Prochlorococcus marinus str. MIT 9312: one gene and its partner. The protein of the gene in region 1 binds, or shares a complex with, the protein of each later gene. Links are inferred from orthologs where the notes say so. Each region holds a gene or a part of one and is shown in the gene's direction. Other genes may lie near its edges.

Evidence for each region.
Region 2: the proteins of accB (region 1) and accD are in contact, whole or in part, in a solved structure (PDB 8UXZ), measured with the Escherichia coli proteins. The link is inferred for Prochlorococcus marinus str. MIT 9312 from one-to-one orthologs.

The regions. Positions count from the first base shown.
Region 1 is NC_007577.1:26,700-38,197, forward strand. Bases 59-2,936 are described here. They hold accB (acetyl-CoA carboxylase biotin carboxyl carrier protein), read left to right. Parts: upstream 59-1,184; coding sequence 1,185-1,688; downstream 1,689-2,936. Other genes in these bases: PMT9312_RS00125 (peptidylprolyl isomerase), read right to left, coding at 59-581; efp (elongation factor P), read left to right, coding at 625-1,185; pdxA (4-hydroxythreonine-4-phosphate dehydrogenase PdxA), read right to left, coding at 1,665-2,696; PMT9312_RS00145 (oxidoreductase), read right to left, coding at 2,720-2,936. Outside these bases: more of PMT9312_RS00125, read right to left, coding at 1-58; more of PMT9312_RS00145, read right to left, coding at 2,937-3,598; PMT9312_RS00155 (HNH endonuclease), read right to left, coding at 3,862-4,263; PMT9312_RS00160 (DUF6554 family protein), read right to left, coding at 4,407-4,817; PMT9312_RS00165 (AbrB family transcriptional regulator), read right to left, coding at 4,874-5,386; PMT9312_RS00170 (hypothetical protein), read left to right, coding at 5,521-5,718; PMT9312_RS00175 (pyridoxal-phosphate-dependent aminotransferase family protein), read right to left, coding at 5,720-6,856; cobalt-precorrin-5B (C(1))-methyltransferase CbiD, read left to right, coding at 6,944-8,056; guaA (glutamine-hydrolyzing GMP synthase), read left to right, coding at 8,111-9,697; PMT9312_RS00190 (tetratricopeptide repeat-containing sulfotransferase family protein), read right to left, coding at 9,882-11,366. UniProt on the Escherichia coli protein: This protein is a component of the acetyl coenzyme A carboxylase complex; first, biotin carboxylase catalyzes the carboxylation of the carrier protein and then the transcarboxylase transfers the carboxyl group to form malonyl-CoA.
Region 2 is NC_007577.1:735,141-746,663, reverse strand. Bases 7,060-9,962 are described here. They hold accD (acetyl-CoA carboxylase, carboxyltransferase subunit beta), read left to right. Parts: upstream 7,060-8,021; coding sequence 8,022-8,903; downstream 8,904-9,962. Other genes in these bases: PMT9312_RS04050 (Gfo/Idh/MocA family protein), read left to right, coding at 9,301-9,962; PMT9312_RS04055 (hypothetical protein), read left to right, coding at 8,906-9,298; PMT9312_RS04065 (phosphoribulokinase), read left to right, coding at 7,060-7,877. Outside these bases: PMT9312_RS04105 (hypothetical protein), read left to right, coding at 1-1,077; PMT9312_RS04100 (hypothetical protein), read left to right, coding at 1,074-2,129; Holliday junction resolvase RuvX, read left to right, coding at 2,126-2,587; PMT9312_RS04090 (DUF3727 domain-containing protein), read left to right, coding at 2,615-3,151; PMT9312_RS04085 (YqeG family HAD IIIA-type phosphatase), read left to right, coding at 3,157-3,651; proB (glutamate 5-kinase), read left to right, coding at 3,648-4,730; lpxD (UDP-3-O-(3-hydroxymyristoyl)glucosamine N-acyltransferase), read left to right, coding at 4,751-5,785; leuB (3-isopropylmalate dehydrogenase), read left to right, coding at 5,814-6,887; more of PMT9312_RS04065, read left to right, coding at 6,978-7,059; more of PMT9312_RS04050, read left to right, coding at 9,963-10,398; fba (class II fructose-bisphosphate aldolase), read left to right, coding at 10,491-11,523.

The DNA.
Region 1 (11,498 bases):
CCATCCACAATAGCTTTCATGTCTCCTTTGGAGGTTTTTATATTGACTTTTGCTCTGCCTAGTAGTCTTGGTAGGTTATCAAACTCTTCTGGAATATAGTAAGGAAATTGATTTGGTAGAAAATATTCTTCTAATCCACCTATTTTATCTAGAGCTTCTTTTCGGGTGTCTATAAATGAGTACTTATCCTTTGATTTAGAATGATCTTGAAGGCTATCAAAATTTTCTTTGAGTTCTAAAAATGTTTTTTCAGCAATTTTCTTTTTATCGTTTGGTAATTCTTGGATAATTCGACTTTGATATTTTTTTAGTAAAGATTGACATTTTGTAACAGTTTTTGTAAGAGCTGGCCATCTTCCTCCTCTTACAAGGTCACTGGTTTCTTCCAATTTGTGTTGAATTTCTTGTAACTCAAGTTGCTTGATAGGGAGTGCGTTTCTGAGGATTGCATTAGGGTCTTTTACCGCATTTCCAGTAGGTAAATCTGCTAGTACTTGAATGGGTTTAAAGAGAAAAACCTGTAAAATTATGATTGATAAAATTAAGAAAAGTTTGTTCTGATTTGATAAGAATTTTTGCATAGCACTCTTGTAGGTTTATGATCCTTGGGGATGTAATACAGGAATGATCTCCAGTAACGATTTTCGCACAGGTACCACCATAGAATTGGATGGACAAGTTTGGCGTGTTGTAGAATTTCTACATGTCAAGCCTGGTAAGGGTTCTGCTTTCGTGCGAACAAAATTAAAATCAGTTCAAAGCGGCAACGTGGTTGAAAAAACTTTTCGAGCCGGAGAATCAGTACAGCAGGCTATCCTTGAGAAGTCTAACCTGCAACACACTTATGTGGAGTCTGGAGATTACGTTTTTATGGATATGACAAGTTTTGAAGAGACAAGACTTTCCTCTGAACAAATCGGTAAAGGCTCAAAGTATTTGAAAGAAGGAATGGAGGTTAATGTAATTTTACATAATGGTAAAGTTTTAGAAGTGGAACTTCCAATTTCTATTACTTTGAAAGTTACAGAGACTGATCCTGGAGTTAAAGGCGATACTGCTAGTGGGGGCACGAAACCAGCTATTCTAGAAACTGGTGCTCAAGTTATGGTTCCTTTATTTATTTCTGTGGGAGAAATGATTAAAGTTGATACACGTAACGACAGTTATCTTGGACGTGAAAATTAATGGCTATGAAATTAGATCATGAAGACTTAAATCGCTTAATAGAGAAAATCTCTACAAGCGATATTCAAGAATTCTCCCTAGAGGGAGAAGATTTTAAACTTGAAATAAAACGGAATTTATTTGATCAGAACCAAGTTCCTAATAATTTAGCCTCTAATACTTTATTTGATAGGCAAACAATTGCTAATCAAAAATCCATTAATGATATCCCAGCAGTTAATGAGCCTGAGGCGTCTCAGGTAGCTCCTCCTGGGCGTTCAGATCTTACTGACATTACTTCTCCTATGGTTGGGACCTTTTATAGGGCTGCAGCGCCTGGTGAGGATCCATTCGTCGATCTAGGCAGCAGTGTTAAAGTCGGCCAAACCATTTGTATTTTGGAAGCTATGAAGTTAATGAATGAAATAGAATCTGAATTTAATGCAGAAATAGTAGAGATTCTCGTTGAAAATGGAACGCCAGTTGAATTTGGTCAAGTTTTAATGCGTGTTAAGCAGTCTTGAACTTTTAGTCATTTCTATGGCTGTAATTATAGCTTCAATCATGCTTTGAGATTCAGCTATTCCTTTGCCAGCAATATCAAATCCTGTTCCATGGTCTGGAGATGTTCTTATAAAGGGTAAACCTATTGTCATATTTACTGAATAATTAAGAGCTATAACTTTCATTGGAATTAAACCTTGATCATGATACATAGCAAGAATGCCATCATGTTTTTCGGCATCTTTGTTTCTCCAAGCTTTTGCGGAAGAGTTCCAGCAACTATCTGGTGATAAAGGGCCTAATAATTTAATATCTCTATTATTCTCATTCCAAGCAATCAACGCATCATTGAGCCAATCTTTTTCTTCATTACCTAAAAGCCCTTCTTCACCAGCATGAGGGTTTAATCCTGAAACTTTAAAAGAAGGTTTATCAACATAGGTACTACAAAAATCTTTGAAAAGATCTAATTTAGAATGTATTAATTCTGTAGTTAATTTCTTGGGAACCTCACAAAGAGCTATGTGGGTTGTAGCTAGCAAAGTATTTAATCTCCAGCCTGTAATTGGTGATTTTGCTGTGAATAACATTCCAACATTTTTTACTCCGCATGATTTTGCTAAAACTTCAGTTTGGCCAGAGAAGTAATGACCTGCTAGTGACCATGATTTTTTGCAAATTGGTCCAGTTACAAGTGCTGAATTAGGATATTGTTTTACAATTTCAATTGCTTTTGTTAGGTAATTAAAACTTGAATCACCATAACTTGCTTTAGAATCATCAGATGAAGAAATTTCAAGATCATGGATATTTAAATTTTTAGGATTTGCGAGGTTTTCTAATCCTAAAGATTTCAGTTTTCTATATGTATTTTGTAGATTTTTTTTTGAACCAACAATTACAAAGTCAATATTTTCTGGAATCTCATTAGAATAAAGAGCTTTTAAGATTATTTCAGGTCCAATACCGGACTCGTCTCCGACGCTTAAAACTAATTTCAATCTATTACTTGTATTCTGAAAATTCATAGACAGTTTAAAATTTATTTTTTTTAACTATTTAATAAGCAATTTTTTAAGCCTATTTTATAGTTTTTATAAATTAGTTTATATCCAAGTGTTTCGCATAAAAGTTTATTAGAAACTTTTCTATTTTCCATCCAAAAAGATTGAGCGATAGGCGATAATTTCTTTTTTGCATCCTCAAATAATATTGGCTTTGGCATTTTTAAACCAAGTAAATCGTAGCAATATTGAATAACTTCTATTTGAGAACAGGGTTCATCATCTGTAATATTAATAATCTGGTGAAAATTTAAGGAATTTTTATTTTCTAATAGATAGATAATTGCATTTGTAATATCAGCAACATGAATTCTTGAAAATACCTGATTTTTTTTAGAGATAACGCGAATTTTTTTATTTCTTATTGCTTCAAAAGTGGATCTTCCAGGTCCATAAATACCAGGTAACCTAAAAATTTGTACAGGTAAACCAGATTCAATCCATTCTTTTTCACAATTTAATCTCTTGTGACTTCTGTTTTGAAAAGGATTAGGTTGATCAGTCTCAGAAACCCAATCACCTTTGGTGTGCCCATATACTCCTGTGGTAGATAAATATCCAGCCCATTCAAGGGATAAACTTTTGAGCTTATTTTTAAGACTTCCTAGTACTGGATCATTTCCATTTTTGTCGGGAGGTATGCAACTAAGAATATGTGTGACTCCATCAAAAATTTTTTCATTAGGAACAATGTTATTTTCACTATTAAAGACGAAACTATGTGGATCTTTATTTTCAGATCTCGAAGTGGTTAAAGCAGTATAACCTAATTGCCTTATCGTTTTTGCAAAGAAACTACCGCTAAAACCACATCCAAAGATAAAGAATTTATTTTTATTTCCTAGTGAACTTGCTGGATTCGTCATACGGCGTTAGAGTAGTACATATGTATTAATTAATGATGAAGACAGCTGTTAAGCCTGATTTAAAATCAACAACTTTCTGCATTAGCAAAAGTTATAATCGTCTGATAGAAAAAGAAATCAGTTTAGTTAATTTTAAATTCTACCAAAAATTATTTGTCCTTCTCATTTCATTTTCGACAATTTTAATATTTCCAGAATCGCCAAGAGAATTGGGAAATATATGTGAGAGTTATAACTCTAGAAAAATTTGTAATATTTGGTAGTCAAGCTGCTTTATATTCTGATTTATCTTTTTTGTAATTTTTATTACTTATTTTAAAACTAGGATTAGCCCATTGCAGTAATCTTATAGCTAATCTTAAATCTCCTTCTAACCAAGCTCTTATAGCCATTGCTCTTCGAGGATCATAAAATTTTTGTCTTCTATACCAATACAAAGCATTTTCATCTGATTTATCCCCATTACAGGAAAGACATGCAGGTACACAATTTTCTGTTGTACTTAAGCCGCCTTGGCTTCGAGGTAATACATGGTCTATAGATTCAGATGGTTTTCCGCAATATATACAACTTTTTCCTGTAAATCTATGAATAGATTTTCTCCATTGTCTAAATCTGAACTTAGGACATAAATCCTCTAAAAAGACAGCATCATTAATATGCATTCAGACCATTTAGTTAAATGAATAATGGCTTGAATTTATCAAAAGTCAATATTTAATTATTATTTTTTAGCTGAAATTAGCCCGTAAAAATATAATTTAGTGTTAATAGATACAAAAAAAATTGCAGACAATCAAAGCCGTAATTAATAACTGTATCTTTCAATTGTTTCTTCTGAAAAATCTTCATTAGTTTCTTCTAATTCTTTTTCTTTTCTTTCTTCTTCTTTTTCCAATTCTCTTAGTAATTTTCTATTTGGATGAAGTTTATCGAGGTATTCAACACAGTAGCTGAAGGTTTCTTTATCTCTTATAACTGATTCAGTAATTTGCGATGCTGCTTGTTTAGGTGAGACTTTGAAAATTCCTCCTTTTTGCTTTTTTATATACGTATATGCTGCCTCCCAACTACTTTCATGATCATTACCTCCATCTCTCATAGTACAGAAAATTTCCGCTGCAAATGAGCCCGCATGCACTTTGAATGTCGAAAGGGCTAAAGGCATTAAAATACTTAAAATTAAAAATATCTGTTTTTTCTGCTTGAATCTTTTCATTAGACTTTTTTCATCTATTTAAAAATATCTTTTATTAAGAATATGTCTATAGAAATTTAAGATTTTATTACTCCAAATAAGTATAAGCATTTCACAATTAAAGGAAGAATTAGAAGCACAGTAATCAATCTTACAGCGTGTAGAGTTGCGACTGCAGCTCCCACTCCATATTCTGACCCTACAAGACTCATGCCGCTAATTCCTCCTGGTGCGGCACCTAGAATTGTAGTTATCACATCTATCTTAAGTAATCTGCTTGTCCATAATCCAATTGCTAATCCCGTAATAACTAAAGTAAATGTTATTAAGATGGCAGGCCTCCATAAGCTTTGAAGATCAACTAATGAGTCTTTGGTTAATGATGTACCAATAACTGTTCCAATTCCGATTTCTAAAATCGTTCTTGTGCCGATTGGCCACTCTGCAATTTCGACTTTGCCACTAATGCTAAGTATACTTGCGCCTATTAAAGCACCCGCAAGAGGAGCAGCAGGAATACCTGTTTTTAGAGCTAAAGCTCCAAAGATAACGCCTGCAATTAGATAATAGATTAGATTTATGTTTGGCATAAATATGAAAGATGTTTGGTCATAATATTAGAAAAAATTTTTTTTGTTTCAGTTTATATTCAAATAATATTTTTGGTTTCCTCTCGTAATGTCCCCTTTAGTTGGCATAATATTATGTAAAGCATGAATTTTTTATGGCTTCACAAATTTCTTACAAAGCTAATAAAATCAGAATTAAAAAGAAATTATCTTTTTTTGAGGGCGGACACCAGCTTGAAAAATTAGAATTTGCTCTTGCAATCGCTCAAACGAAGGGGGATGAAAAAAAATCAATCATTCTCAGAAAAAAGATTGTTGAATTAGGCGGAAATGTTGAAGAGCCAGGTACTTAACTTAATTTCCATCAAGATACTTAGATACTACAACTAATGCTTCACCAGCTTGTTGGGCAGTAATTTTACCGAGCTCAAGAAGTGTATTACTTATAGCAGAAACTACTGTAATAATATCTCGATCGTTTACATAACCTAAGTGGCCGACTCTAAATATTTTCCCCTTTAAATGATCTTGACCACCAGCAAGTAAAATATCAAAATTATTCTTTATTGTTTTTCTGAATTCTTCAGCATCCATTTCTCCAGTTTCTATTGCAGTAATTGAAGGGCTTAAATATTTTTCATCAGCAAATAATTTTAGATTTAAAGCCTTTACAGCATTGCTCATTGCTAATTTATGTTTATTGTGTCTGTTGAAAATGTTATCTAAGCCTTCTTCTCTCATCATTGTTAAAGCTTCATCTAAAGCAAAAACCAAATTAACTGCTGGAGTATATGGATTACTGTTACTTAAAAGACTCTTTCTGTAGGATTTTAAATTTAAATAAAATTTTGGTAAATTAGATTTTTCTGCAGCTTCCCATGCTTTTTGGCTCATTGCTATAAAACTAAGCCCTGGAGGTATCATATATCCCTTTTGTGATCCTGACGCAACGATATCTAATTTCCATTCATCTACTGGTACATTGCAAGCTCCAAGACTTGTAACGCAGTCAACAATTGATAAAGCTGTATTGTGTTCGCGAATATATGAACTTATAGTTTCTAGATCATTAATTACACCTGTTGAGGTTTCAGAATGAGTCAAAATAACTCCCTTTATTTCTTTTTGGTTATCTTCCTCTAATACCTTTTTGAATTCTTCTGGATCAAGCGGAGTACCCCATTCGGAATCAATTTTTATTACTTCTAAACCAAATTCTTTAGCAACTTTTACCCATCTTTCGCCGAATTTTCCATTTTCTCCACAAATTACTTTATCTCCTTTACTTAAGGTATTTATTATTCCAGCTTCCATTGCGGCAGTTCCACTACCAGTAATTGTTAGAACATCATTTTGAGTTTGATGAAGCCACTGTAAATTTTTAGTAGTACTTTCTACGAGATCTTGGAATTCTTTACTGCGATGTCCTATCGGATGCTTACTTAATGCTTGTAAAACTTTTTCTGGAACTGGGGTGGGTCCAGGAATCATCAATGATAATTTTTGTTGTATGGCCACTTTTTGTTAAATAGGTCATTCTTAGATTAGTTCTCATTATATATTTTTCAATTACTTGATTTGAAAAAAGGATTTTCTTTACCTTTGTGGGTTGCTGGAGCTGCTAGGTCAGCATTAAAAAAACTAGTAGGGTTGCCATTTGATAATTATGAACTAATAAAAATTCCTAATGAAAAAAAAGAAATAAAAATCGAGATTCATTCTGTTGGTTTACTTAAAGATGACTCGCATGCATTAGGAATTTCCTTTGCAAAGTCTGGCTTATATCTTGACATTACACAAAACTTAGAAATATGGACAATAGCCTCTTTAGAAAGAAATTCTTTTAATAATCCTCTTCAAACAAATCCAATAAATATTATTGCAGGATCTGGTGTAGGTATAAAAGAGGATACATCAGAAATATGCATTTCTGATTTTGCAAAAGAAGTTTTATATGAAAATTTATTAGATATTATTCCTGAGGGCTTTAATTTGAAATTAGAAATTATTTTCCCAAATGGGGTATTTTTAGCTGAAAGAACTAGTAATAAGTCATTTGGTATCGTTGATGGATTATCTATTATTGGAACTTCTGCTGAGACTTATTCCAGTGCTTCACCTGATCAATTAGAAGAGGCTAAAACTAATCTAGCAAAGTTAGTTCAAAATGATTTTAAAGGGAAAGTTGTTTTTGTTATTGGTGAAAATGGTTTAAATTTGGCAAAAAATTGTAATCTTAAATTTCCTATTCTAAAGGTTGGCAATTGGATAGGACCATTAATAGTTGATGCTGCAATAAAAAAAGTTAAAACTGTAATTCTTTTTGGTTATCACGGAAAATTAATTAAATTAGCAGGTGGTATTTTTCATACACATAATCATTTGGCAGATGGAAGAATTGAGATTCTTGTTTATTTAGCTGTTCAAGAAAAGGTACCAACAGAAATAATAGTCCAATTATCTCACTTAAAGAATCTTGAAGAAGCCCTATTACTACTTGAAAGATTTGATAAATCTATAGCTGAAAAATTATTCCTTAATTTATCAAATACGATTGAAAAGCGTTCTTTTACATATGTCAATAGGTATGTAAAAACGGATATGGAAATCGCATCAATCATTTTTGATAGAAAAAGAGAAATTAGGTGGGCTGGAACTTACGGTAATAAGTATATTTCTGATTTTCAATGAGATTAATTTTTGATTGATTATGCTTTTGTAAATAAATTGAGCTAACTTTTATACATGAGTCAAACATCTTTAAAAAAAGAACGCGATCCTTCAATACTAATTTTAGATTTCGGATCTCAATATTCTGAATTGATTGCAAGAAGAATTAGAGAAACTAATGTTTTTTCTCTTGTAGTAAGTAACTGTATTTCAATTGAAGAAATTAATGATATTAATCCTAAAGGGATAATTTTGAGTGGCGGTCCAAATTCTGTATATGAAAAAAATGCTCCAAAATGTGATGAAAAAATTTTTAATTTAGGAATTCCTATTCTTGGCATATGCTATGGAATGCAATTAATGGTCAAAGAACTTGGTGGATCTGTAACTTCAGCAACCAAAAAAGCAGAATATGGTAGAGCACCAATAAATATAGATCAAGAATCTGAACTCCTTTCTGATGTAGAAGATAAATCCATAATGTGGATGAGTCATGGCGATTCAATTAATTGTTTGCCTGATGGATTTAATAAAATTGCTCATACCGAGAACACACTCCATGCAGCAATTTCAAATGATAGAAAGAAATTATTTGGCGTACAATTTCATCCTGAAGTAATTCATTCAGAGTTTGGGATAACGGTAATTAAAAATTTTGTTTATGGCATTTCTAGTTGTGTGGCTGATTGGACAACCGAAACCTATATAGAGGAAACTATTCCTAGGATAAGAGATCAAGTTGGCAATAAAAAAGTTTTGCTTGCTTTGTCAGGAGGAGTTGATTCGTCAACTCTTGCGTTTCTTCTCAATAAAGCAATTGGAAATCAGCTTACATGCATGTTTATAGACCAAGGTTTTATGAGAAAAGGTGAACCTGAATTTTTAATGAATTTTTTTGATAAGAAATTTCATATAAAGGTTGAATATATTAATGCAAGGGAAAGGTTTATTTCCAAATTAAAAGGGATTACTGATCCAGAACAAAAAAGGAAAATTATTGGTGAAGAATTTATTAGAGTATTTGAAGAAGAAAGTAATAGATTGGGCCCTTTTCAGTATTTAGCCCAAGGTACTCTTTATCCTGATGTTATTGAAAGTGCTGGTACTAATATTGATCCAAAGACTGGGGAAAGAATAGCTGTAAAAATTAAGAGTCATCATAATGTGGGGGGATTACCAAAAGATTTACAATTTAAATTAGTTGAGCCATTAAGAAAACTTTTTAAGGATGAAGTCCGCAAATTGGGAGCTGCCTTAGGTTTGCCGGATGAAATTATAAAAAGGCATCCATTCCCGGGACCAGGTTTAGCGATAAGAATTTTGGGAGAAGTTAATAATGAAAAACTTGACTGTTTAAGAGATGCAGATTGGATAGTGCGAGACGAAATTAAAAAAGCAGGTCTTTACAATGATATTTGGCAAGCTTTCGCAGTATTGCTACCAGTTAAAACTGTAGGAGTTATGGGTGATAAAAGGACTTATGCATGGCCAATAGTTTTACGTTGTGTATCTAGTGAAGATGGTATGACAGCAGACTGGTCAAAAATTCCTTTTCCGATTTTAGAGAGAATTTCTAATAGAATCGTAAATGAAGTAGTTTCAGTTAATAGAGTGGTTTATGATATTACAAGCAAACCTCCAGGAACTATTGAGTGGGAGTGACGGAAAATTGCCATATTTTATCAACAATGGAATTTTTGGGTTTTACGTGGGTTTTACGTGGAAATTTCACTTTCATAAATCCCTTGATACCAATGTGTTTCAAGGTTCGAAATCAAGAGGTTCTATTGAATGGGAGTAAAGGATTACAGGGTTTTTTGCGATGTTTTATGGATATTATTACTGATTAATACTTTAGGTCTTTATATTGATCCTTTTGAGTAATGATTTCCATTGCAGGTCTAAGCATCTCTTTATAGTTTTTCCATCCTCCTAAAGATTTTGTAGTGATTGGTGAACGAACCTCAACATTGCTTCTTGTTGAGACTTTACGATTATTTAAATGTGGCGATAAATATAAATCATTCCATTTCCAACCTAACCAAAGAATTAATGATTTTATCTCTTCTGAAGGATGAGTCACTAATTTATCGTAATTTAATTCATATATATGATTTTTAAATTCTTTTTTGTATATTTTCATGATCTCCTCTTGATCAGAATAAACTGCAACAGAATCAACCAAACTTGAAGAGAAATTATTCCCTGTTGCGAAATGTGCTCTATACATAGAAAGGATATTATCTAAAGGATTTCTATAGCAATGTATTATTTTTGCATTAGGAATTGCTTGTGCAATTATGCCTGCATATTGATAATTAAATAACCATTTATTTGTTGTGGATCTTTTATTTTTGGTTATTTCTAATTTTTTCCAATATATTTCACTAAGGTCTGTTTTTTTTTCAGATTCTTTATATTCTCTATATGATTTTTCAAAGATATTGACTTCTCCAAGATCTCTTACATGAGAATTCAAACTTATGATTGATTCAACCAGGGTAGAACCACATCTAGGAAGTCCTACTATAAAAATAGACATTGGATAATTTCCAAATGCTTTATTTTTTCTTTCATAATTATCTGAGGATATTTTCAACTTTTTAGTTTTATTGATTAATAAATTTGCTTCAGATTTATTCAATCTAAGTTTGATATTATTTGCATTAATAAGATTCTCAGCGCTTTCTTGATATTTTCCTTCTCTATGAAAAATATTTGATCTTGCGAAAAAAATATTTATTAATTCTCTATTATTTTTGTTTTTTATAAGACTTTCAGAAAAAAGTTGATTGTGCCATTTTGGAGTTTTATCACCAGAATACATAGTTGATAATGATAAATATGCATCAGTCAAGTGAGGATCTATTTCAACTGCTTTTTGATTATATGAATCTGCCTCTTTTAATCTACCCAGATCTTTTAAAATAAATCCAAGATTATAGTAAGCAATAGCAAAGTCTGATTTAAGTTTTATTGCTTTTTTAAGTTCTAATTCTGCTTTCCCCAAATTTCCTTGACCAATAAATAAAACTGCCAGATTGTAGTAAGCATTTGCATATTTAGGATTTAAAGAAATTGCTTTTTTAAGTTCTAATTCTGCTTCTTTGTGTTTTCCGATTTCGTTTAGGAATATTCCATAATTTGAAAAAACTCTATAGTCTTTTATTCCATGTTTAATAAGATATGCATAGTGTTTTGCTGCTTCTAGTGTCCTTCCTTGTGCTTGCAGTGTGAATGCTTTTTTAATCAATTGATCGCTATCTAGTATCTCTGCATTTTTTGGTGTTTTTATTTTCTTTAATTGGTTCTTTTCGCCAAAACCTTTCATTATTTATAAAGATAATTTCTTTATAGCGATTATAGTCTTAACGTAAAGTTTTTATAAATTGTTTACTAAGTAGATTAATGATTAATTTAATTGTAATTCCTAATTAATTATCTACAATTAGTTAGACAAGTT
Region 2 (11,523 bases), 710 kb from region 1 along the record:
GAACCTATAAATTATAAAATCAAAAAAAAAGATGGTTTAAACGAAATAATTATTGACTTAAAAATAATTAATAAAAGTAAAACCAAAGAGACAATGGTAACTAATATAAATTTTGAATTGAATTTTTTTAAAAATAAAGGAAACGAATATTGTCAAAATTTAAATTATCAAGAAGATATTTATATATATGATCAAAATAAAGAAAAGAATTTAAATAATTATTGGCCAACAACTATTATCAAGTCAAATTCAGAATTATTCATAAGACTCATCTATAAATTTAGCAATAATAAATTTAGAAAAAAAATAAAATATATATGGTTAAAAGTATTATGGGATAATTATGGCCATTTTGGTATTTCAAATAAAAAGGATTGTTTTTTAGTTAATTTAGAGGCTCAAAAACAAAGTTCGAAAGAAGTTTTTAAAATTCCAATAAATAATGAATATGATGCTTTTGCTATTAAAACTGATTTACTTGGATGCTTTGATAACCCAGTAAATACTTTGATTGAATACTGCAAAGGAATTGTAGAAAAAAATGATATTTTAACAATCGGTGAGAGTCCACTTGCGATTATGCAAAATAGATATATTTCTCCTCAAAATTTAGAATATAGTTTATTTTCAAAAGCTTTATGTTATTTTTTTCACCCCACAAGTAGTCTTGCAACTGCTTGTGGCATGCAATTATTAATAAATAAAATTGGTGTCACAAGAATAACGTTTGCATTAATCGTTGGATTCTTTTTTAAATTAGTTGGCCTTAAGGGTATTTTTTATAGATTAACTGGTTTAGAGTCATCTCTTATTGATGATATAAGTGGCACTGTCATACCTTATGACAAAAGTATAGTTATGGGTCCTCTTAATGCGGGTTTATTTTGTAAGGAGGTCTCAAAATACCTAAATATAGATGTTGCGGTAGTAGATGTTAATGATATTGGAGGAGTAAAAGTATTAGCCAGTTCAAATAAAGCCGTAGATAAAATACTCAAAAGAATCTTAATATCTAATCCAGCTGGCAATGGTGATGAGAAAACTCCTATAGTGTTAATAAGAAAAAAAATTAAATGAAAAAAGATACCTCTAATTCTTTTAAGCCTGAAAAAGGAATGGAAGTAACTTATGAAGAACTCCATATCCGTCACATTACCCTTTTAATAGATATCAAAAATAAAGAATTGAATAATTGGTTTTTAAAGATGGCAATTATTAATACCTTTGATGACTTAAAAATATTTCTAAATAATCTCAAGAAAAATAAGAATAAATGCATAATTGCTATTTGCGGTAACGAAATCATTGGTTATATGAATATTTTTCCTTTAAACAAAAAAGAGACTTGCTTAAAAATATCTAAGCCCAAGTTAATTAACAACAATTGTTCCTTTACAGAGAAACAATTAACTTTAGGATTGATAAAAAAATCAATCTCCATAACGGATATCAAGACTTCAAGTTGGATAATTAACTCCGAGATAAATAATATTGACCTAATATCAACCTCAAGAGAATTAGGCTTTCAACCTTTAGGAGAGATAATACTATGGGATGGTTGTGATCTAAATGAGTCAATCAAACAAAATACCCAAGATTATGAATTAATTAATGAATTCCATAACATTAATAAAAAAAATATATTGAGTATAGTAAATTTTATAAGATCAAATCAATCACCTTTAATAAGAAATATTTTAGATTTTGATCAAGACGATATTCTTAAAAGAAATAACTCTAAAAGTGGTGCCTTAGTATATGAAAATTCTGTTTTATGTACAATCTTAAAAGATATAAATTATCAAAACGATGAAATTTATACTTTAACTATAAGTAGATATTGGGATAATAGATTAAATTCTATTTTAAAAGAATTTATAAAAAGATTCTTTGTAAAATCTCCTATGTCTTATCTAAAAAGCTACAAAGAGAATTCTCAACTAAATACCTTTCTCGAAGAATGTAACTTAAAAGAAAAAAATCAAGAGATTATTCTTATAAGGAATACAATAGTTAAGAATGAAGCAAAACAAGTAAATAAAATAAATCAATCTTTGGAATCAATCTTTGACAAATTAAGTCCACAAAATAATCCATATCCATCTCCTTTGCCATTAAAGTCAAAGTGAAATTTTATAAACCTAAACCCAGGTCAATTTTAAGCTTCGATGTAGGAATCAAAAGAATAGGATTGGCTTATTGTGATCCACTATGCATAACATCAAATATACTCCCAGCAGTAAAGAGGGTTGAAGATAATAAAGAGCTTAAAATCATTAGAAATCATATAAAAAAATTTAATTTGACTGGTTTTATTGTTGGGCTTCCGCTTGATGAGAAAGGTAAAATGACCCCTCAGGCTATTGACTGTATGAATTACGGTCAATTACTTTCAAATGAATTAAAGCTTCCATTTTCTTACGTCAACGAACATAGTTCAACATGGGAATCTTCAAATAGATTTGGAATTAAAAAAGATAAATCTGGATTGATTGATAGTTTTGCAGCAAAAGTAATACTTGAACAATGGATAAAAGAAGGTCCTGAATTAGAAGAATTAGCTGGTAAAGGTCAGATAAAATATTAGTATTAAAAAGAATTAGATAATTTTTAAATGAAAGAAACTAACTCAAATGATAATCATGAGGCTCAGACACTAATATTAAATGACTCAAATGGAAACGAGATATTTTGTTATCTTGAACAATTAGTAAGTGTTGAGGGAGAAGAATATGCTTTATTAACACCAGTTGATACACCAGTAAGTCTTTTCAAAATGAATGAAAAAGATGAACCTGAACTAATTGAAAAAATAGACAAAAATGAACAAATTCTAAAAAATGCTGAAGCTGTTCTTCAAGAACATGATTTAAGACTTATCAGATCAGCAGTAACATTAACGGTATCAGGGGAGCTTGAAGAACCAATTTTTGATGAATTAGAAGAAGATTGCATCGATGATGATAGTGAGAGTTATGAATTGCTTGTTAACTTTAATCTTTTTGACCAAGAATATGGCTTATATATTCCACTAGATCCTTTTTTTATTGTGGGTAAATTAAATGAAAATGGTGCCTTATTAATTGAAGATGATGAGTTTGATAAAATCCAACCTTTGATTGAATCTGAACTTGAAAAAAGTAATTCTTAAAATTAATGAAATCTATCCTAAAAGTCAATTGGGATTCAAATTTACCAATATATGAGATTTCTCAATCTGAATTACAAAAAAAAGGAATTCACTGTTTATTACTTGACGTTGATGGCACTCTTGTAAATAGAAACTCAAGTAAAATCCCAAAAGCTGTAAAAAAATGGATAAGTGAATCCAGAAAACTTTTCTCCTTATATCTAATAAGTAATAATCCATCAAAAAAACGAATCTCGAAAATTGCAAAAGAATTAAATTTAAGGTTCAAATACAATGCTTCAAAACCAGGGAAAAAAGTTACGATGCATGCTATCAAAGAAGTTAATTATGAAGTAAAAAATATAGCCATAATTGGGGATAGGATTTTTACAGATATGATTGTTGGGAATAGATGTAATATAAAAACAGTATTAGTTAAGCGATTAAAGAGAGATGGCTTGCCTGTTAAATTTAATTTAACTTTGACAATAGAAAAACTAATTTCTTTTTTTATAAAATGAAAACTTGGGTTATAAAAATTGGTACTAGTATTTTAAGAGGGACAGAGGAAACATCTACTGAAGAAGTTATTGAAACCCTTTGTAGATCCTTTACAAGTTTTCTTTTAAAAGGAAACAAATTGATTTTAGTGACTAGTGGAGCCGTTGGATTAGGTTGCCAAAAATTAAATATTAAAACTAGGCCAAATGATTTAAGTACCCTTCAAGCTACCGCTGCAGTAGGTCAAGTTAATTTAATGTCTTTGTACGATAAAATATTTAATAAATTAGGTCATAATATTGCTCAAATTTTAATCACGAAAGCTGACTTTAATTCGCGAGAATCTTTCAATAACGCTTCTAAAACATTAAAAAAATTAATCGATTTGAATGTTATTCCAATAGTAAATGAAAATGATACCGTAGCAAATGAGGAGCTTAAATATGGAGATAATGATACCCTCTCTGCCTTAGTTGCCTTAGCTATTAATGCTAATAAGCTTATTTTATTAACCGACATTGAAAATCTATATTCAAAAGATCCACGTAAGAATAAAGATGCGCATCCTATTAAAGAGGTTCATAATAGTGAATTAAAAGAAATTAAAAATAAAAACAATCAAAACTCAAATAATGAATGGGGAACAGGAGGAATTTCTACAAAACTAATTTCTGCAGAAATAGCTACAAAAGGGGGAGTTGAAGTTCAATTAGTTGATGGAACGAATAAAAAAAATTTAATTGAGATTTTTAATGATAATAAAATTGGAACTTTATTTTATCCATTAGAAAAACCTATAGGAAACAAAAAAAGTTGGCTTTCTCATGCAATTCACACAGTAGGAAAAATCACTTTAGATGATGGAGCTTTTTTTGCAATTAACAAAAAAGGTGCCTCACTTTTAGCGGTTGGTGTTAAAAATGTAGAAGGAAACTTTACGGTTAATCAAGCTGTTAAAATCGTAAATACAGATAATAAAGAAGTTGCAAAAGGTTTAGTATCAATAAGTAGTGACAACTTAAGAAGTATCTTAAATAATAAAGACAATAACAACTCCTCTATAATTGTCGTACACAGAGATGTTCTAGCTCTCTCTTAGAAAAAAATTAAAACTCAAAAATGCTTTTAAGTGATTTAGTTGATCTAATTAAAAAAGGAAATTCAAATTTTATTAGTTCCAATATTTTTGAAGATTTAAATATAGAGGATGCTGCCTCTTTAGATGAAGCAGTTAATCATCAAATATCTTTTTTAGAAGAAAACAATATCCTTAAAGAAAAATTAGATAAATCCAACGCATCAGCAATAATAACTTCCAACAATAACGAAATTATTAGTGCTCTAAAGAAACTCAATATTTCAAACATAATTGTTAAAAATCCAAGAATTGCATTTGCAGAAGTATTGAATCATTTATATAAAACTATCAACTTTAATCCAGGAATTCACGCTTCAGCCGTTATAGATAAAACAGCAATAATTGGAGCGGATTGCCATATAGGACCTAATGTCTATATAGGAGAAAATACTGTAATTGGTAACAATAATGATATTCTTACTGGCTCATCAATTTTAGGAAATGTTCGAATAGGAGATAATAATATAATTCATCCCAATTGTGTAGTTTACGAAAACACCACCTTAAAAAATAATTGTGTAATCAATTCAAATTCTGTTATTGGATCAGAAGGATTTGGTTTTATTCCTAAAGATGACAAATGGGTAAAGATGCCTCAAAAAGGTGGTGTAAAAATAATGAGTTTTGTTGAAATTGGAACGAATTGTTGCATTGATAGACCGGCAGTAGGGATTACTTTTATTGATGAGGGAACAAAGTTGGATAATTTAGTACAAATAGGTCATGGAGTTAAAATTGGTAAGAATTGTGCATTCGCCGCTCAAGTTGGTATTGCTGGAGGAGCAAAAATTGGAGATAGAGTTATTTTGGCAGGGCAAGTAGGGGTCAATAATAGAGTAAAAGTTGGGAACAATGTCATAGCGAGTTCAAAATGCGGAATCCATTGTGACATAGAAGATGGCAAGGTAATTAGTGGTTTCCCCGCTATGGAGAATAAATCATGGCTAAGGAGTTCAAGTATTTTTAAAAAATTACCAGAATTAGCAAAAAAACTTAGACAATTAGACAAGCAATAATTTATTGTTCTATTAAACAAAAATTTTAATGAAGAATTATAAGATTGTTTTATTGTCAGGCGACGGAATTGGACCAGAGATTTCAGAAGTTTCAAAGAAAGTTTTAAAAAAGCTTTCAAGAAAACATAATTTCAATATTGAGATTATTGAAAAATTATTTGGAGGGATAGCTTATGAAAAATATGGGACTCCTGCTCCAGATGAGACACTAGATCAATGCAAAAAATGTGATGCAGTACTTTTAGCATGTGTTGGAGATATTAAATATGACTCTCTTGCAAGAGAACTAAGACCAGAAAGTGGATTACTTAAATTAAGATCTGCCCTAGGCCTTTTCGCAAATATCAGGCCTGTCAAAATAAGAAAATCTCTTGTAAATACAAGTACATTAAAAAAAGAAATCGTTGAGAATGTAGATCTTATTGTTGTAAGAGAATTAATAGGCGGTATTTATTTTGGAAAGCCAAGAGGACATATAACAAATACAAAAATACCGAAAGCTTTCAACACAATGGTTTATGATTCAGCCGAAATAGAGAGAATAACTGAAATAGCAATAAAAATTGCTAACCAAAGAAATAAAAAAATATGTTCTGTTGATAAATCAAACGTTCTGGAAGTTAGTCAATTGTGGAGAGATACAGTTTTAAATATCACCTTAAAAGATAAAAATATATCTTTAAGCAATATGTACGTTGATAATGCAGCAATGCAATTGGTAAGAGATCCTAGTCAATTTGATGTGATTTTAACTAGCAACTTATTTGGTGATATTTTAAGCGATTTAGCCGCGATGTTAACTGGTTCTATTGGGATGCTTCCATCTGCATCTCTAAACAATAATGGACCAGGTGTTTTTGAACCTGTTCATGGTTCAGCTCCTGATATAGCTGGTAAAAACATAGCAAATCCTATTGCGATGCTTTTATCCGCTTCTATGATGTTAAAAATTGGATTAAATGAAGAAGAAGCGGCGAAAAATTTAGAAACTGCTGTTGATAAAGTTTTAGCAGAAGGATTTAGAACAGCCGATTTAGCTGATGGGTCTTCCGAAGTATTATCTTGCAGTGAAATTGGAGATAAAATAATAGATGAAATTTAAAAAAAAAAATTAATAAATAAAAAAATATTTTAAGTTGAACATAAAGTTGGCATATGACCTGTCAGAATTATCAGATATTGTTTTTAAAAAATGTCAAAACGTCATCCAGTAGTCGCTGTAACAGGATCTTCAGGAGCAGGAACAAGTACAGTAAAAAGAGCCTTTGAGCATATTTTTGCTAGAGAAGATATTATTCCCGCAGTTGTAGAAGGTGATAGTTACCACAGGTTTGAGAGAATGCCTATGAAAAAAGCTATGGCAGAAGCTCTTTCAAAGGGTGAAAATTTTTCTCACTTTGGCCCAGAGGCTAATCTTTTTGACAAGCTAGAAGAACTTTTTAAAATCTATGGTGAAACTGGAGGAGGGAAGAAAAGATATTATCTCCATAGTCCTGAAGAAGCGGAAGAACATAATACAAGACTTGGGACATCCTTAGAACCAGGTCAATTTACTCCATGGGAAGATATTCCTAAGGGAACAGACGTACTTTTTTATGAAGGTTTACATGGCGGAGTAGAAGGTGATGGATACAATGTGGCATCCTATGCTGATTTACTTGTTGGTGTTGTTCCGATAACAAATTTAGAGTGGATTCAAAAAATCCATAGAGATAACGCAGAGAGAGGTTACTCAGCTGAAACCATTGTGGATACTATATTGAGAAGGATGCCTGATTATATAAATCACATTTGTCCACAATTCAGTAAAACCGATATTAATTTCCAAAGAATTCCCACAATTGACACTTCCAATCCTTTCATATGCAGGAATATTCCAACTCCTGATGAGAGCTTTGTGATCATACATTTCAGAAAAGGAGCTAGAGAGAAATGGGGAATTGATTTTCAATACTTGCTTGGAATGATTCACGATTCATTTATGTCAAGTCCAACCAGTATCGTTGTAAATGGTGGGAAAATGGGTTTCGCAATGGAACTTATTCTTACCCCAATAATTCATAAAATGATTGAGGAGAAAAATAAAGGATAATTAATATTCGATTATCAACTCAAATCCATATATTTTTTTTTCTAAGGATAAGGGAGTTCCTAATCTATAAAATCTCAAATATTTATATATCTTTCTTGATAAAAGTACCTTACTTAGATTTAAATAGAAAAAACAGGTAACGTTGTGTCATTAATCGACTGGTTTGCCGCAAGGCGTAAAGATCAATTTGTTGGGAAAGTTTCCCAAGATACTGACGAGGGAGACGGTTTGTGGGTTAAATGTTCAGAATGTTCTCAAGTAGCCTATAGAAAAGACCTAATTTCAAATTTCAATGTTTGTAGTAATTGTGGTCACCATAATAGGATTAATAGTGATGAAAGGATAAATATAATTGCTGATAAAAATTCATTCAAAGAGTTTGATAGTTCACTAAGTCCTACAGATCCTTTAGGTTTTAAAGATAGAAGGTCTTATGCTGATCGAATTAAAGAAAGTCAAGCAGGTACTGGCTTAAGAGATGGTGTCATAACAGGTTTTTGTTCTGTAAATTCAATGCCTTTAGCATTAGCTGTAATGGATTTTAGATTTATGGGCGGATCCATGGGCTCAGTAGTTGGTGAAAAAATTACGAGGATAATTGAAAGAGCAACTATAGAAAATTACCCAATTCTTATTGTTTGCGCATCAGGTGGAGCAAGGATGCAAGAAGGTATGTTAAGTCTCATGCAAATGGCAAAAATATCGGGAGCACTCAAAAAACATAAAGAAAAAAATCTTCTGTATATGCCATTGTTAACTCATCCAACTACTGGAGGAGTAACAGCCAGCTTTGCGATGTTAGGTGATTTAATATTGGCGGAACCTAAAGCTCTTATTGGATTTGCGGGAAGAAGAGTTATTGAACAAACATTAAGAGAAAAATTACCTGATAATTTTCAAACAGCTGAATATCTTCTTGAGCATGGTTTTGTTGATGTAATAGTGAAAAGGAAAGATCTCAAGACTACTTTGACTAAAATTTTAAAAATCCACGGTGTAAAAGAACTGGCAGAAGCAAATATATAATAATGAGAATAATTTCTAATTTATTTTATTTTTCTTTAAGCCTTTTTTTGTTTATTTTAAATTTTGCTACCTATTCATATGCAATAGGAAATGTTGATTGGGTTCTCCTTAAAGAAAATGGTGATGGGAAAGAATGGCTTGATAAAGGGAGTATTAAGCCGCTTCCAAATGGTGAAATAAGTGTCTTAACAAAGTTCTTTAAAAATCCAACTAATTCAAATGATGATGGAGAGTTATCACTTTATGTAATGAGAATTAATTGCGATAAAAAAGAGTTCAAAGACACTTCAATAAATGGAATTCCTCAATTTAATTCAAAATGGCAAACTTCTAATAATGACGAACTTATAGATGTTGTTATTGAAAATAGTTGTTCAGAGTTTATTAATGGATAAGAATGAATACTAAAAATAAAAAATTAAAAATAGCTATAGCTGGACTAGGTTTTGGGAAAAAAGTTCATTTAGAAGCATTAAAAGAGTCAGATTATTTAACGCCTGTAGCTATTTATCATTATGAGAAAAAGCAAAAATCGATTTTAGAAAAAGAAACGGGATTAGAGTTTTTTCATAATTGGGAAGATTTAGTTAAATCTCCAGATATTGATGGGATTATTGTTGCTACCCCTCCTGAATCAAGATTTAAATTAGCAAAACAAGCTCTTGAGAATAATAAAAATTTGCTATTAGAAAAACCGGTTTCAATATCGTCCTCTGAAATTGAAGAGCTTCAGAGAATATCTTTGATCAATAACTTAAGTGTATGTGTTGATTTCGAATACAGGGCAGTACCACTTTTCCTTCAGACAAAAAAACTTATTGATGAAAATATTTTAGGCGATATATATTTAGTCAAATTAGATTGGTTAATGGGAAGCAGATCAGACCCTAAAAGAGCCTGGAATTGGTATTCTTTAGAAGAAAAAGGTGGAGGAGTTATTGGTGCCTTAGGTACTCACGCATTCGATATGTTGAATTGGTTTTTTGGAGAATCAATAAACGTATCTGGCAAGTTAGCAACATCAATAAAAAAAAGACCCTTACCTAATTCATCTGATTTAAATTACGTTACTAGCGAGGATATTTGTCTAGCTAATATAGAACTATCAAATTACAGTACGAATCTAATTCCATGTCAGGTTTCTTTATCATCGATTTCTAAAAACGGTAGAGGCTTTAGTTTAGAAATATATGGAAGCGAAGGTTCACTTATTCTTAAAAGCGAGAACCAAAAAGATTATGTACATGGTTTTAATTTGAAATACTCAAACAACGAAAATAAAATACAAAATCTGACTGCAGATTCAATTTTTAATTTTGAGAAAACATGGACTGATGGAAGGATAGCTCCAGTTTTAAGAATTCAAAATTTATGGGCTGAGAGTATTTTTAATAAAACACCCATCATTCCAGGCCTATGCGAGGGACTTGCAAGTCATAAAGTTTGTGAAGCGATAAGAGAATCGTCGAAGAGTGGGTTAAATATAAAAATATAGATTTTGTATATCTAATTACGTGACATTTGATCCCTCTTTGTACTAAACTCGCGAGAACAAGTGCTTTGTATAGCATCTAACTTATTTTAATTATGGCCCTCGTTCCACTAAGACTACTTTTAGACCACGCTGCTGAGAATGGTTACGGTATTCCAGCTTTCAATGTTAATAATCTTGAGCAAGTTCAAGCAATCATGGAAGCAGCATATGAAACTGATAGTCCAGTAATCCTCCAAGCTTCAAGAGGGGCAAGAAATTATGCAGGAGAAATTTTCTTACGTCATCTAATCCTTGCCGCCACAGAAACATATCCTAATATTCCTGTGGTAATGCACCAAGACCATGGTAATGAGCCATCAACATGCTATTCAGCAGCAATAAATGGTTTCACATCAGTAATGATGGATGGTTCTCTAGAGGCAGATGCAAAAACACCCGCTAGTTACGAATATAATGTTGCAGTTACTAAAAAAGTAGTAGATTTTGCTCATTCAGTTGGAGTTAGTGTTGAAGGAGAATTAGGTTGCTTAGGTTCATTAGAAACAGGGAAAGGTGAAGCAGAAGATGGTCATGGATTTGAAGGTGAACTTTCTACAGATATGCTTTTGACTGATCCTGAAGAAGCTGCAGATTTTGTTGCTAAAACAAAAGTTGATGCATTAGCTATTGCTATAGGTACAAGTCATGGTGCTTATAAATTCACAAGAAAACCTACAGGAGAAGTTCTTGCAATAAGCCGAATTGCTGAAATTCATAAAGCACTTCCAAATACCCATCTTGTAATGCATGGATCTAGTTCAGTTCCTCAAGAATGGTTGGATATCATCAACAAATATGGTGGTGAAATTCCTCAAACATATGGTGTTCCTGTTGAAGAGATTCAAGAGGGAATAAGAAATGGAGTTAGGAAAGTCAACATTGATACCGATAACAGACTTGCTTTCACTGCCGCGGTTAGAGAGGCAGCATTTGCTGATAAGGCAAACTTTGACCCAAGACATTTCAACAAGCCTGCTAGAAAATACATGAAGCAAGTTTGTCTTGATAGATACAAGCAGTTCTGGTGCGAAGGTCAAGCAAGTAAGATCAAACAAAACAGCACTAATTATTTTGCTGATCTTTACG